2 regions of the Cupriavidus phytorum genome follow, and region 2 is predicted to be linked to the other one. Evidence: riboswitches for the same ligand, from Rfam matches in the RefSeq annotation. Region 2 holds a riboswitch; the other holds the start of a gene.
What was found. Region 2 has a riboswitch for glycine ahead of C7416_RS16965 (D-amino acid dehydrogenase). Riboswitches for the same ligand answer to the same signal wherever they lie in the genome.
Positions count from the first base shown of each region.

Region 1: linked by a shared signal. The riboswitch ahead of gcvT (glycine cleavage system aminomethyltransferase GcvT) and the one ahead of C7416_RS16965 (D-amino acid dehydrogenase) in region 2 are both predicted to bind glycine.

Region 1 covers NZ_QKZN01000012.1:73,634-81,155, forward strand. The annotation lists gene C7416_RS24075 (ABC transporter substrate-binding protein) at 1-239, shown strand, start outside; gene C7416_RS24080 (UvrD-helicase domain-containing protein) at 263-2,377, opposite strand; gene C7416_RS24085 (glycine zipper 2TM domain-containing protein) at 2,660-2,887, shown strand; glycine riboswitch at 2,962-3,049, shown strand; glycine riboswitch at 3,071-3,195, shown strand; gene gcvT (glycine cleavage system aminomethyltransferase GcvT) at 3,291-4,418, shown strand; gene gcvH (glycine cleavage system protein GcvH) at 4,519-4,899, shown strand; gene gcvP (aminomethyl-transferring glycine dehydrogenase) at 4,998-7,522, shown strand, end outside.
Region 2 covers NZ_QKZN01000006.1:106,668-114,189, reverse strand. The annotation lists gene C7416_RS16975 (sialidase family protein) at 1-78, opposite strand, end outside; gene C7416_RS16970 (TonB-dependent receptor) at 83-2,359, opposite strand; glycine riboswitch at 2,593-2,691, shown strand; glycine riboswitch at 2,692-2,809, shown strand; gene C7416_RS16965 (D-amino acid dehydrogenase) at 2,865-4,133, shown strand; gene C7416_RS16960 (DUF1484 family protein) at 4,499-4,684, shown strand; gene C7416_RS29335 (AAA family ATPase) at 5,688-6,524, shown strand; gene C7416_RS28955 (HNH endonuclease family protein) at 6,521-7,255, shown strand.

The DNA of each region.
Region 1 (7,522 bases), on a different contig from region 2:
AGGAGCATGTGGCGCGCATGAAGCAGTACCTGGACGAGCCGCCGTCGCCGGCGACACTGGCCGGTTATATCGGCGCCGCCTGGCTGGCGCGCGCGTTGCAAGGGATGCGCGCGGGCGGCGCGGCGGAACTGCGGCGCGCGCTGCAGTGCCGCGTCGACGTGGGCGACTTCACGCTCGACTTCACGCGCGGACAGCGCGGCTCGCAGTACGTCACGCTGGCGGTGTCGGGCGCGCGCTAGGGCTTCGATCGCGCGCGTGCGGCTCAGCCGGCGGCCGCCTTGCCGCCGCTGCTCCCGCTGCCCCCGTTCCCGAGCAGCGCCTTGAGCGCGCCCAGTCGGTCCTTGGGGCTCATCGCCGGGGTCGCGTCGACCGGCGCGGGCGCCTCTTCCAGCTTCATCTCGCCGATAAAGCGCGACGGCTGGCACGAGTAGGTCTCGCGCGCGCGCTTGCGCTTCTTGCACCAGCTGACATGCAGGCTGCGCTGCGCGCGCGTGATGCCCACGTACATCAGGCGCCGTTCTTCCTCGATCTTCTCGTCGCTCATGTCCTCGTCCTCGCGGCAATGGGGCAGGATGCCCTCCTCCACGCCGACCAGGAACACATGCGGATATTCCAGCCCCTTGGACGCATGCAGCGTGGACAGCCGCACCGCGTCGGGGTCTTCCTCGCGGCCCTCGAGCATGCTCATCAGCGCCACGGTCTGGGTCAGTTCCAGCAGGTTCTTGCCATCGCTGCCGAAGCCGTCGGCGGTGTCGAAGCCGGTCGCTTCGTCGCCGTCCGCGCCCTCGGGCTTGGTCCCCTTGCGCTTCAGCCAGTCGAGGAATTCCAGCGTATTGGTCCAGCGCGACTGCGCCTGCCGTTCGTCGAAGCTGTCGTACAGGTAGGCCTCGTAGTGGATGCCTGCCATCAGGTCGTCGAGCACCTCGGTGGCCGGGTCCTTCGCCGCGCGCTCGGCCAGCCGCACCATCGATTCGCAGAACACCCGCAGCGGCTCCAGCTGGCGCGGCTGCAGCTTGCCCTCGATGCCGCCCATCATCGCCGCCTCGAACAGCGACACCTTGGCCTGGCCGGCGAAGGTGCCCAGCACCTCGAGCGTGGTGTTGCCGACGCCGCGCCGCGGTGTGGTGATGGCGCGGATAAAGGCGGGATCGTCGTCGGGATTGGCGATCAGGCGCAGGTAGGCGCAGATGTCCTTGATCTCGGCCTTGTCGAAGAAGCTCTGGCCGCCCGACAGCACGTAGGGGATGCGCTCGCGCCGCAGGATCTGCTCGAACAGCCGCGCCTGGTGGTTGCCGCGGTACAGGATGGCGTAGTCGCGGAATTGCGCGCGGCGCTCGAACTTGTGCGCCGACAGGCGGAACACCACCGACTCGGCCTCGTGCTCCTCGTCGTTCATCGGGTGGATGGCGATGGGGTCGCCCATGCCGTGCTCGCTCCACAGCTTCTTGTCGAACAGCTTGGGATTGTTGGCGATGACGGCGTTGGCGGCTTCCAGGATGCGCACGGTGGAGCGGTAGTTCTGCTCCAGCTTGATCACCTTCAGGTCCGGGAAGTCGGTCTGCAGCCCGCGCAGGTTGTCCAGCGTGGCGCCGCGCCAGCCATAGATGGCCTGGTCGTCGTCGCCCACCGCGGTGAAGGCCGGCGCGCGCAAGTGGGAGCCGCCCGCCAGCAGCTTGAGCAGCTGGTACTGGCAGGCGTTGGTGTCCTGGTATTCGTCGACCAGGAAGTAGCGCAGGCGGTTCTGCCACTTGAGCCGGACCGCTTCGTCGCGCGCGAACAGTTCCGCCGGCAGGCGGATCAGGTCGTCGAAATCCACCGCCTGGTAAGCGTTCAGCGTGGCGACGTAGTTGCGGTAGACCAGCGCGGCCTGGTGCTCGTCGGCATTGGCGGCCTGCGCGATCGCGGCCTCGGGATCGACCATGCCGTTCTTCCACAGCGAGATCGTGCTCTGCACGCCGCGGATCAGCTTCTTGTCGGTGGTGCCGAGCTGCTCCTGGATCAGGCCGAAGCAGTCGTCCGAATCCATGATCGAGAACTGCGGCTTCAGGCCGACGTGCTCGGCTTCCATGCGCAGGATCTGCACGCCCAGCGAGTGGAAGGTGCAGACCGTCAGCTGCTTCAGCGGAATGCGTTTGCCCTCGCGCGTGGTCTTGCCCTCCATCAGCTTGCCGATGCGCTCCTGCATTTCCTTGGCCGCCTTGTTCGTAAACGTGACGGCGGCGATATGGCGCGGCTCGAAGCCCTTGTCCTCGATCAGATGCGCAATCTTCTGCGTGATCACCCGGGTCTTGCCGGAGCCCGCGCCGGCCAGCACCAGGCAAGGCCCGTCCAGGTAGCGGACGGCTTCGGATTGGGCGGGGTTCAGGCCATGGGTCATGCGGGGCAGGCGTTTGGGGGCAGCGGCGGAATCGACGGAGAACGGCGGCAAGCGGCGTAATTTGCCGGCATCCCGGCAAGGGCGTGCGGCAAAGCTGCCGATGTTAACACGCTCGCCGCGACGGGTCAGTCAGCGCAAGCCGCGCGCGCGGGCCCGGCTGTGTCACGGGCGTAACACTTCGTAAAGCGCGGAGCGAATGGCATAGCGCGACACTCTAATCAGTGTGTCCCCCGGTCCGCCGGATCGCTTGGGCATGCACAAATCATCACATCGGAGCCAACAATGAAAACCCTGCAAACTTTGACCAAGGTGACCCTGATCGGCATGACGGTCGCGGCCTTTGCCGGTTGCGCGGACATGACCCCGAAACAACGTAACACTGCCATCGGCGCCGGTGCCGGCGCGGTGGGCGGCGCCGTCCTGACCGACGGCAGCGCGCTGGGTACGCTGGGTGGCGCGGCCGTGGGCGGCGTGATCGGTAACGTCGTCACCGACGACAAGAAGAAGTAAAGCCGTGGCGCGCAGTGGCGGGTACGGGCCCCTTGCCGTGGTTTGACAAAGGCCGGGCCCTCCCGTACATTGCGCGCATCCGACCGGGAGAGCGCGCATCGCCTGCGCCGCCGAAGGGGTATCACCCGAAAACTCTCAGGCACCACGGACCGGTCGGATCGGCATGCAACATGCACACGATGCATGCCGCACTCTGGAGAGCGGCACCCGCCATTCGTGGCGAGCGTGCCCACCGAAGGGGCGCGCGAGGATGGGATCCACCGGATCCGCCTCGTAATCTCTCAGGTATCGAGGACAGAGGGGTCATCCGCCGCAGCGGATCGCTTGTCATATTGGCGTAGCGAAGGTTGCGGCGGATGGCCCTTTTTTGTTTTCGCCAACCGAGACTGCCCCCGAGGATTCCATGACGCTCCAGGCCACGCCCCTCAACGCTATCCACCGCGCCCTGGGCGCCCGCATGGTTGACTTCGGCGGCTGGGACATGCCGGTCAACTATGGCTCCCAGATCGAAGAGCACCATGCGGTGCGCAACGATGCCGGCATGTTCGACGTCTCGCACATGTGCGTGGTCGATCTCGCCGGCGCCAATACCCGCAGCTTCCTGCGCGGCCTGCTGGCCAACAACGTCGACAAGCTGCAGACGCCCGGCAAGGCGCTCTATTCCTGCATGCTCGACGAGAACGGCGGCGTCATCGACGACCTGATCGTCTATTTCTTCGCCGAGGACCGTTTCCGCCTGGTGGTCAACGCCGGCACCGCGGTGGGCGATATCGACTGGATCCGCGCCCGCAACGACGCCACCGGCAGCGGCGTGACCATCACGCCGCGCCGCGAGGACGTTGCGCCCGCCGGCGTGGAGCCGCTGGCGATCGTCGCGGTGCAGGGGCCCAACGCCCGCGCCAAGGTGTGGAGCACCTTCCCGTCGACCCAGCCTTCCGATGCGCTCAAGCCGTTCAACGCCGTGGTGGTGCAGGACCCCGCCCTCGGCGAAGTGATGGTGGCGCGCACCGGCTACACCGGCGAAGACGGCTTCGAGCTGGTGGTGCCGGCCGCCAGTGTCGCCGGCCTGTGGGAAAAACTGAATGCCGCGGGCGTGCGCCCGGCCGGCCTGGGTGCGCGCGACACGCTGCGCCTGGAAGCCGGCATGAACCTGTACGGCCAGGACATGGATATCAAGGTCTCGCCGCTGGATGCAGGCCTGGCGTGGACGGTCGACCTGCAGAGCGAGCGCGACTTCACCGGCAAGGCTGCGCTGGCCGCGGCCGGTTCGCGCCAGCAGTTCCTCGGCCTGATCCTGCGCGACAAAGGTGGTGTGCTGCGTGCTCACCAGAAAGTCATCACCCCCGCCGGTGATGGCGAAATCACCAGCGGCACCTTCAGCCCCTCGCTGTCGCAATCGATCGCCTTCGCGCGCCTGCCCCAGGGCGTGAACGTGGGCGACACCGTGCAGGTGGAGATCCGCGACCGCAAACTCAGCGCGACTGTGGTTAAACTGCCGTTTGTGCGTCATGGCAAGGCACTCGTGAGCTAAGGGAAAGCCCCGCTCACCCAACGGTCGCCCTCGCCTGCCGGCAGCGTTGCCGGGCAGGCATCACCCAAACAAGAAACAGATCTGAATCCGGAGAACCTTCATGAATTTCCCCGCTGACCTCAAGTACACCGAGTCGCATGAGTGGGTGCGCGTCGAAGCCGACGGCACGCTCACCATCGGCATCACCGACCACGCACAGGATGCGCTCGGCGACATCGTCTTCCTGGAGTTGCCCGAAGTGGGCAAGTCGGTCGGTGCCGGCGACGCGCTGGCGGTGGTGGAGTCGGTGAAGGCCGCTTCCGACATCTACGCACCCGTGGCCGGTGAAGTGATCGCCGTCAACGAGGCCGCCACCGCGGCGCCCGAAAGCGTCAACGCCAACGCCTTCGATGCGTGGCTGTTCAAGCTCAAGCCGGCCAATGGCGACGACGTCAACGGCCTGATGTCGGCCGACGCCTACAAGGCCAGCGTCGGCGCCTGATCGCCCGCCGGTCCCGCGCCAGGGACCGGCACACCGCATTCGCGGCGCCGCGGCACGGCTGACCACCTGCCGCCGCGCCCCCCACGAGGTTCTTGCCCATGAACGCCCCGCTGCCCATGAACGCCGCCCACGCAACCCGGCCCACGCTGGCCGAACTGGAGGCGCGCGACGCCTTCGCCGCCCGCCATATCGGCCCCGATACCCCCGAGCAGCAGCACATGCTGAAGACGCTCGGCTATGACAGCCGCGCCGCGCTGATCGACGCCGTCATCCCCGCCGCCATCCGCCGCCGCGACGGCATGCCGATGGGCGAGTTCACCGAGCCGCTGAGCGAAGAAGCCGCGCTGGCAAAGCTGCGCGCGCTGGCCGGCAAGAACAAGGTGCTGAAGAGCTTTATCGGCCAGGGCTACTTCAATACCATCACGCCCGGCGTCATCCTGCGCAATATCTTCGAGAACCCGGCCTGGTACACCGCCTACACGCCCTACCAGCCCGAGATCTCGCAGGGCCGGCTGGAAGCGATGCTGAATTTCCAGCAGATGGTCACCGACCTGACCGGGCTCGACATCGCCAATGCGTCGATGCTCGACGAAGGCACCGCCGCGGCCGAGGCGATGACGCTGCTGCAGCGCGTGAACAAGCACGATTCCAATATCTTCTTCGTCGCCGACGACGTGCTGCCGCAGACGCTGGAAGTGGTGCGCACGCGCGCGCTGCCGCTGGGCATCGAGGTCAAGGTCGGCCCCGCCGCCGACGCTGCCGCGGCGGGCGCGTTCGGCGTGTTGCTGCAGTACCCGGGTGTCAACGGCGACATCAATGACTACCGCGCCATCGCCGACGCGGTGCACGCCGCCGGCGGCCTGGTGGTCGCCGCCGCCGACCTGCTGGCGCTGACGCTGATCGCCGCGCCGGGCGAATGGGGCGCCGACGTGGCGGTGGGCAACTCGCAGCGCTTCGGCGTGCCGCTGGGCTTTGGCGGCCCGCACGCCGGCTACATGGCGGTGAAGGATGCGTTCAAGCGCTCGATGCCTGGCCGCCTGGTCGGCGTGACCATCGACGCGCAGGGCAACCAGGCCTACCGCCTGGCACTGCAGACGCGCGAGCAGCATATCCGCCGCGAGAAGGCCACCTCCAACATCTGTACCGCGCAGGTGCTGCTGGCGGTGATGGCGTCGATGTACGCGGTCTACCATGGCCCGCAGGGCCTGAAGCGCATCGCGCAGCGCGTGCATCGCCTGACCGCGACGCTGGCCGCCGGCCTGCAGGCACTGGGCTTCGCACGTACCAACGCCAGCTTCTTCGACACGCTGACGCTGGAGACCGGCTTCAACACCGATGCGATCCACGCCGCCGCCACCGCGCGCGGCATCAACCTGCGCCATGCCGGCGCCACGCGCGTCGGCATCTCGCTGGACGAGACCGCCACCCGCGCCGACGTGATCGCGCTGTGGGAGATCTTTACCCAAGGCAAGCCGCTGCCCGCCGAGGTCGACTTCGACCAGCTCGAGGCCGCCGCGCAGGATGCCTTCCCGCCCGCGCTGGCGCGCACCAGCGCCTACCTGACGCACCCGGTGTTCAACACCCACCACGCCGAGCACGAGATGCTGCGCTACCTGCGCATGCTGGCCGACAAGGACCTGGCGCTCGACCGCACCATGATCCCCCTGGGCTCGTGCACGATGAAGCTGAATGCCACCAGCGAGATGATCCCGGTGACCTGGCCCGAGTTCAGCCAGATCCACCCGTTCGCGCCGCTGGACCAGACCGTCGGCTACCGCGAGATGATCGACCAGCTCGAGGCCATGCTGTGCGCCGCCACCGGCTACGCCGCGGTCAGCCTGCAGCCCAACGCCGGCTCGCAGGGCGAGTACGCCGGCCTGCTGATCATCCACGCCTACCACGCCAGCCGCGGCGAGAGCCATCGCGACATCTGCCTGATCCCGTCGTCGGCGCACGGCACCAACCCGGCGTCGGCGCAGATGGCCGGCATGAAGGTGGTGGTGGTGGCCTGCGACGAGAACGGCAACGTCGACCTGGAAGACCTGGCGAAGAAGGCCGAGCAGCACAGCAACAACCTGGCTGCGATCATGATCACCTACCCGTCCACGCACGGCGTGTTCGAGCAAGGTGTGCAGCAGATCTGCGAGATCGTGCACAAGCACGGCGGCCAGGTCTATGTCGACGGCGCCAACATGAACGCGATGGTCGGCACCGCCGCGCCGGGCCAGTTCGGCGGCGACGTGTCGCACCTGAACCTGCACAAGACCTTCTGCATCCCGCACGGCGGCGGCGGCCCGGGCGTGGGCCCCGTTGCGGTCGGCGCGCACCTGGCGGACTTCCTGCCCAACCAGGACAGCGTCGGCTATCGCCGCGACGAGCGCGGCATCGGTGGCGTGTCGGCGGCACCGTTCGGCTCGGCCAGCATCCTGCCGATCTCGTGGATGTATATCGCGATGATGGGCTCGGCCGGCCTGACCGCGGCGACCGAGAACGCGATCCTGGCCGCCAACTATGTCGCCAAGCGCCTGGCGCCGTACTACCCGGTGCTCTACACCGGGCAGCACGACCTGGTCGCGCACGAGTGCATCCTGGACCTGCGCCCGCTGCAGAAGGAAACCGGCAT
Region 2 (7,522 bases):
GGCGCAGACCATCAGTCCGGCAGCGATCAGGCGGACAGCGCGGCGGGCGCCTGGCAGGGTTGGAGTCAGCGTGTTCACGTGCTCAGAAGGAAAGTTTCGCCTCGGCGTAGAACGTCCGGCCCGGGTACGGGTGATAGACGTAATAGCGCTGGTCGGTGAGGTTGTCGATGCCAAGCCCGAGGCGAACGTTCCTTGCGGGCTTGTAGGTCACCTTGACGTCGAAGGTCAGGAAGCTGCTGGTGCCGCCGAAGGTGTCGGGGTTGGTGTCCGAGTTGTCGAGCGTATTGTACTGCCGGCCCGAATAGGTCATCGCCAGCGTGCCGGCCCACGCCGGCGTAAAGCGATAGGTGCCCACCAGGTTGGCGCGCCACTTCGGGATGCGGTAGAAATACTTGCCCACCGAGGCCGGGTTGTTGGCGTTCTCCAGCGTCTTCGAATGGTTGTAGGCGCCGCTGGCCGAGAGGTCGAAGCCGCGCACCAGCACATCGCGCCCGTCGTAGGCCAGCTCGATGCCGCGCGTGCGCACCCGGTCGACGTTCTGGAAGCTGGTGACGGTGGGGAACACCGTGGTGTTGGTCTGGCTGACCAGCGCATCGCGGATATCGTCCTCGTACAGCGAGACCCGGAAATTCGACGCCTCCACCGTGCGTTCGAAGGTCAGGTCCTTCGAGAACGAGCGCTCGGGCCGCAGGTTGGGATCGTTGTTGATCAGCGCGGTGCCGGTGATGCGGCCCTGGAACAGCTCGCTGACGGTCGGGTAGCGATAGGCCTGGCCCAGCGACAGCCGGCCCAGCCAGTCCTGCCCGAACGCCTTCTCCAGCGCCAGCTTGGGCGACCAGTTGGATTCGCTGCGCACCGGATAGCCGATATCCACGCCAGGCTGGCTGCGGCTGCCGTCATAGGCGCGCCAGTGCTCGTAGCGCACGCCGGGGATCAGCTTCCAGTCCTCGGCAAAGTACCAGGCGTCCTGCGCGTAGATCGCCTGGGTCTCGGTCTTGCCGGTAAAGGCATTGTTGAACGCGGTGATGGTGGCCGCGCGCCAGTCCGAGGTGTTGTAGGTGGTGTTGCTCAGCCGGTAGTTGTCATAGTGGTATCCGAACGTGACCCAGTGCCCGCCCTGCAGGCGCTCGGGGCGGTAGTCGGCCTTCAGGTCGAGCGTGCGCCAGCCGGTGCCGTCGCCATAAGTCACCGTGCCCGGTCCGTTGCCGACGGCGTTGGCGCTGCGGCTCACGTCCTTGCTGACGTCGAACAGCGACGCCACCCCGGAAAAATTCCACCCCGTCTGGTTGCGCGTGCGCAGCGACAGGCCGTAGAGCCAGCGCGCATCCTCGCCATTGCCGGGCGCAAACGCGTTAGCCGGAATCACGTACTGGTAGCCGCCGATGTTCACCGGACCGCTGGACACCACATTGCCATTGGCATCGCGCAGGTAACTGCCGGTGGTGTTGGAGCGGTCCTGCTGCCAGTAGGCGGCGGTGAACTGCGCCTGCAGCGTGCTGGTGATGTCGTAGCCGAGCTTGAGCTTGAGCTGGTCCTGCACGGTGTGCGTGATGCCCTCGCTATTCACGCCCATCACCACGCGGTCGCGCCCGCTCTGGTCCTGGTCGAAATACGCGCCCGAGACCGGCGTGTCCGCCGCGCCCGCGGGCCGCGTCGAGCGCGACGCGGTGTAGAAGCTCAGCGGCTGGCTCTTGCTGTCCTGCCGGTCCACGCTGACCAGCCACGAGAACGCGCCGACGCGGTCGCCCACATAGGCGTTGGCATGCACCCCGTTGAAGTTATCGTGGGTGCCATACAGGTTGAAGCGCTGCGTGAACAGCTGCACGCTGGCATCGCCCTCGAACTTCTGCGGCGTGCGCGTGGTGATCAGCACCGTCGCGCCCAGCGAATTTCCCGGATACAGCGCCGAATACGGGCCGTACAGCACGTCCATGCGCTCGATCTCGGCGGCATTGACCAGCGACCAGCGCGGCGGGAAGCTGAAGTCCGAGCCCAGCAGGTTGGACAGCAGCAGGCCGTCCGCATAGACCAGCCCGCGCGCCGACTGGCGCGAACTGGTGCTGCGCACCGAGATGATCGAATTCATATCGCCGATAAAGCGCTTGCGCACGGCGAGGTTGGGCGCGTACTTGAGCGCGTCTTCGGTATTGACCACGTTGAAGTCGGCCATGCGCGTGCTGCTGATGCCATACGCCGGCGCCGGCGTGTTGGGCGGAATCGCCGGCGTCTTGCCGCGGTCCGGGCCGGCCGATACCACCACCTCCGGCAACGACGCGGGGGCCTCCACTGCCTGCGCGGCGGCCACGGCGGGGCCCATCAGCACTGCCGAAACGGCCAGTGCAATGCGATGTTTCTTCACTGAATACCTTGTTGTCGTCGTTGTGGGCTCGCAGCGCCTGCGCACCATCAGGCGCTCCTCCCCTGCGTCCCGCACGTCTCTGAGAGCGAGCGCTGACATTTTATGGGCCCGCAAGCCGACGGCCGATGCGACATAGCGACGCGGCCGGCGCAGCCATTTCCGCTTGTCTCCGTGTTAACCCGCATATCCAATACGGGGCCTTGTCACTACATTGCCCCGACTGGCATCAAGCCAGCGTGATGCAGGGAGAGACTGTCGCGGCGCCCGCCGCGCACGGCGCCGAAGGAGCAACCGCCCCGGAAACTCTCAGGCAAAAGGACCGGCATCACCCGTCAGTGCACTCTGAAGAATGCCGGACGCCATCGTCCGCCCGGCATACCGAAGGAGCAAGCGCGCCCGCCCCGCGGCAAGGCGTCGTGAATCTCTCAGGTCCAGAACAGAGGGGGCGTCCTAAACGCATGTTGCGTGCGGACTCCACCCCCGACGTTCCCGGAACCTGTAGATCATGAAGACAATCGCTGTCATCGGCGGTGGCATCACCGGTGTCACCACGGCCTACGCGCTGGCGCGGCGCGGATTCTCCGTCACGCTGTTCGAACGGCATCGCTATGCCGCCATGGAAACCTCGTTCGCCAACGGCGGACAGCTCTCCGCATCCAACGCCGAGGTCTGGACCCACTGGTCCACCATCGTCAAGGGGATGAAGTGGATGCTGCGCAAGGATGCGCCGCTGCTGGTCAATCCCCGGCCCAGCTGGCACAAGCTGTCGTGGTTCGCCGAGTTCATCGCGTCGATTCCCCACTACCGCCGCAACACCATCGAGACCGCGCGCCTGGCCATCGCCGCGCGCGAGCACCTGTTTGCGTGGGCGGCGCAGGAAGGCATCGACTTCGACCTGAAGCGCGCCGGCATCCTCCATATCTACCGCGACCGCGCCGGCTTCGAGCATGCCGGCCGGGTCTCCGCGCTGCTGGCGCAAGGCGGGCTCGAGCGCCGCGCGGTGACCCCGCAGGAGATGCGCGCGATCGAGCCGACGTTGGCGGGCTCCTACTACGGCGGCTACTTCACCGAAAGCGATTCGACCGGCGACATCCACAAGTTCACCAGCGGCCTGGCCGCCGCCGCCGCGCGCCTGGGCGTGCGCTGCCTGTACGGCCAGGACGTGCGCGCGGTGAAGACCGACGGACGGCATGCCACCGTCACCGTGCAGGACGGCAACGATAGCACCACTGCCTCCTTCGACGGCGCCGTAATCTGCGCCGGCACCGCCAGCCGCGCACTGGCCGCCGCGCTGGGCGACCGCGTCAACATCTATCCGGTCAAGGGCTATTCGATCACCGTCAACCTGACCGACGACGCCAGCCGCGCGGCGGCACCGACGGTCAGCCTGCTCGACGACGAAACCAAGCTGGTCACCAGCCGCCTCGGCGACGACCGCTTCCGCGTCGCCGGCACCGCCGAGTTCAACGGCACCAACCGCGATATCCGCGCCGACCGTATCCGCCCGCTGGTGGACTGGGTGCAGCAGTGCTTCCCCGGCGTCAGCACGCGCAGCGTGGTGCCGTGGGCCGGGCTGCGGCCGATGCTGCCCGACATGCTGCCGCGAGTGGGACGCGGACGCGCCGCCTGCATCTTCTACAACACCGGCCACGGGCATTTGGGGTGGACCTTGTCGGCGGTGACGGCGGAGATGGTTGCGGGAGTTGTGGACCAGGCACTGGGAAGCGCCCCGGCAATGGTGCCTGGCGCGGCCCTGACGCCTGCCCAAGCCTGATCCCCGCACGCGCATTTTCAAGAGTCTGCGATTTCTGAATCCGTTGCCCGGATCCAAACTTCGCGCGCCCCTGGAAATGCGACATCTCTCATCGATTCCCCGGTAGCTACGCGAAATACTGGTGGCGTCATCGGAACCACCGATGATCGGGTGTGGAAAGCCCGGATGTTTATGGTGGACAGGCGTTGCCTTGTAGCAGGCAACGCCTGTGTGCTCGCACGAACCAAGCTGGCTCCCTGGCGGGCCGGGCGAGGCAGCCGCAAGGCTGACCGGTTCCCCACCGTAGACCGGTCTTTCCACCCTCGCCGTCTGGCCCGCCGCCCTCATGTGGAAATGAGTGGCGCGCTTTTTCTAGTGGGGAATCCATGGCAATGATCGATGAAATCACAAACGACTGTCTTCAGCAGGTTCGCGCGGGAATTGAAGGAGTTCTCGTACTGCTGGATCACGAAAGCGAAAGCTCTGAAGGCTGCTTCAGTGCGCTGTGCCTGCTTGGCATGGTGAAGATGCAGCTGGATGGGCTGATGGTTGAGCGGGAGCGGTTGCAATAGCGGTTGGCGGGTGTGATGGTGGGGCTGTGCTGTCACACCTCGCCTTGCGGGTCCGCTCCCGCGAGTTGGTCATTGAGCACGGATGGGATTCCCCAACGACACGCCGACTGACTGACCAACCATGATGGGGATTGCAATGGCCGTAGTCGGCCATAAGCGGAAAGCTGGCATTTGCAATTGAATGTCTGTTCCGCATGCGGGGTCTGTCCTTCGACTTGCTCAATTCGATGTCCGAAAGCGCCCGTTCAACTTTGCTGCCGGGTGACCAGCACCTCCTCACTCGGTCACCGGCTTGCCACGGAAGTGCTCTCGTACAAGCAGGACTGATAGAGCCTTGGATGATGGGGTATTCCAAAGTTGCTGCCCTGGCGATCGAAACCGCCAAGGGCTGAGCGTCAAAGACGCCCACGCTTATGTGCACGTGGCATACTAATGTGCGCGTGGCATACTTAAAATTGGGAGGCGGGGTAGCATGGCGGTTATTCACTCTGCGGCATTCCATACTTGGGACAATCAGGTCAGGTCGGTTGACTTGTTGCTTGAGTCAGATCGACCTAGGTCAACCAACTTTGCGACAACCTTCATTACAGGTCGTAACGGCTCACATAAGAGCACGCTGCTGAAGGGTATCGTGTCTGGGCTGGCGGTGGTGGAACGCAACGCTCGAGAAGAGGCGTCGTCTGTACGGAATCCGGGTCGGGATCAGGTGCTTTGTGTATCAGGTTCGGTGGCTGACCGGTTTCCACAGAAGGAACTGCCGGGAGGAACTCGCAGTCCGTTTGACGTCCCAAATTACACGTACGTTGGTCAAAGAGTCATCAGCAACCTGCTTAGCAAGAAGGCACCGCTGGAGACCATGCTGGCTTTTGCGCTCGACCCTGCTAGGGCAGAGCGTTGCAGATGGGAATTCTTTAGCGTTGCACATCGGCACGCGGGAATTCGACCATCCGTAAAGTACATCTTGGAGGCCCAGCGTGGTGTGTCAAAGAAGGCACGAGGCCCGATGGGTGACTTGCTTGGGATCGTGCAAGGCATACGACCTGAGTCCGACAGCACTCGCAAGACAGCCGCAGATCGCCCGCACATTTCCTACGCCACGGCGCAGTGGCTGCTACAGGAATTCGGCTACGACGAGTTTTTGGCGCTGCAATTCTTTGTGAACAACGGGAAGCGGCGCCTTGCGGTCGAGCTTAATGAGACGGGGGCGCACTGCCAAGGCATCGCGCCCAACGTGCTACGACTGGGATTGCTCACGGACCTCGTGCGACTAGTGGATGTCACTGTGAAATCGGCAAGGGACGATTCTGGCTTTTCAGCAATGGAATTAAGCTCAGGTGAGTATCACATGTTCTCCAGCATCCTGGCAATTGGCTTCGGGCTCGAGGACAAGGCTGTCCTGCTGATAGACGAGCCCGAGAACAACCTCCACCCGCAATGGCAGCGGGAGCTGATGGCGACGGTATTCGACGTGTGTGCAGGCGCGATGAAGACGGAGGGGCATCTCATCGTATGCACACACTCGCCACTCATCGTGGGGGCCGCTCCGGAGGGCAGTTCTATTGTTGACATGAGTAGCGATGCGCCGCAGACCAGTGTCGCGTCCTACGGTGCATCGTCTGACGAGTTGCTTCTTTCCCAATTCGGCGTTGGCTCCAGCAGGAACAGGCTCGTCGTGGACACGGTCCAGCGAGCCGTGTCTTTGATCGAGCGAGGCGACTTCGAGAATGCGGAGTTCCAAGGATTGATGCCGAAGCTTAGGTCAATCCGTGACGCACTCACTCCAAGCGATCCAATGGCCGATGTCATTGAGGCGCTCCTAGACGAAGGACCTCAGCGGTGAACATCGGATTTGACAGAATCGTTCCGACCCTTGGCTATCCTGCCGGGACCACAGCTGCGGCGTTGGTCGGCCTTACATGGGAATCCAGGGCGAAAGTCGCGATCGAATTCCGCGCCGGGCTGAAGATTGCGCTCAGGACGGCGCAGTTGGGACGCTGCTGCTTTTGCAGACGTCACCTGTACGACGACTACGCGACTCATCTTGAGCATTTTGTCGACAAGGCGACATTTCCTCAATTTGCATACGAGATCAGGAACCTTGCCCTTTCTTGTGGGACCTGCAATATCCGGAAGAACGCATATTTCTTGTCTTGGAACCGCAGATACAGGTTCATGACCAGAGCCGTCGTGGGGCCCGTGCCGGCTCGATGTCCTGTGCTCAGCATTGCTCTCACGTCCGGCGATGCGTTCCCGGTGGCTCCGGCCAATTTCAGCTGGGTCAATCCGCACTTTCACAATTATTCACAGCACATTTTGCTCGTGCGCGGTTGGGTTTTCGAAGGCCAGTCTCCGGAGGGAAGACGGACAATTCGTAGTCTCAAGCTGAACGATGTTGGACAGATCGAGCGGCGTGCGCTCGCGGAGCGGCTAGAGGCGCGGGGAGGCGCGCTGTCCATGCTTGTCGGCGCGATCTCTGTGCTAGACCAGCATCGAGCAAATGATGTGAAGGACGCAATCATAAAGGTGCTCCGGCGTCGTCGAGAGGCTGCCAAAGCAAGCACTGGAAACTAAAACCTTGAACGTCACGCACGGCCAAGTCGCCCACCATGGACAACATCGCTTAATGATGTGGTGTTCTTTACAGACATCACACCCACGAGAGGTTCCGGCCCGCGAATGGCATCGAACACCGTTGCTACGCACAAGCGCCACCCGACAGGTGATTCTCCAAGTGGGATCATCCAGACGGCCCCACCATACATTTCCCCATCCTGGCCGTCACGCAATAGCAGTGGCAAAGCAGCCGTTGGTGAACTTCAATCTTCTGCCTATACCGGA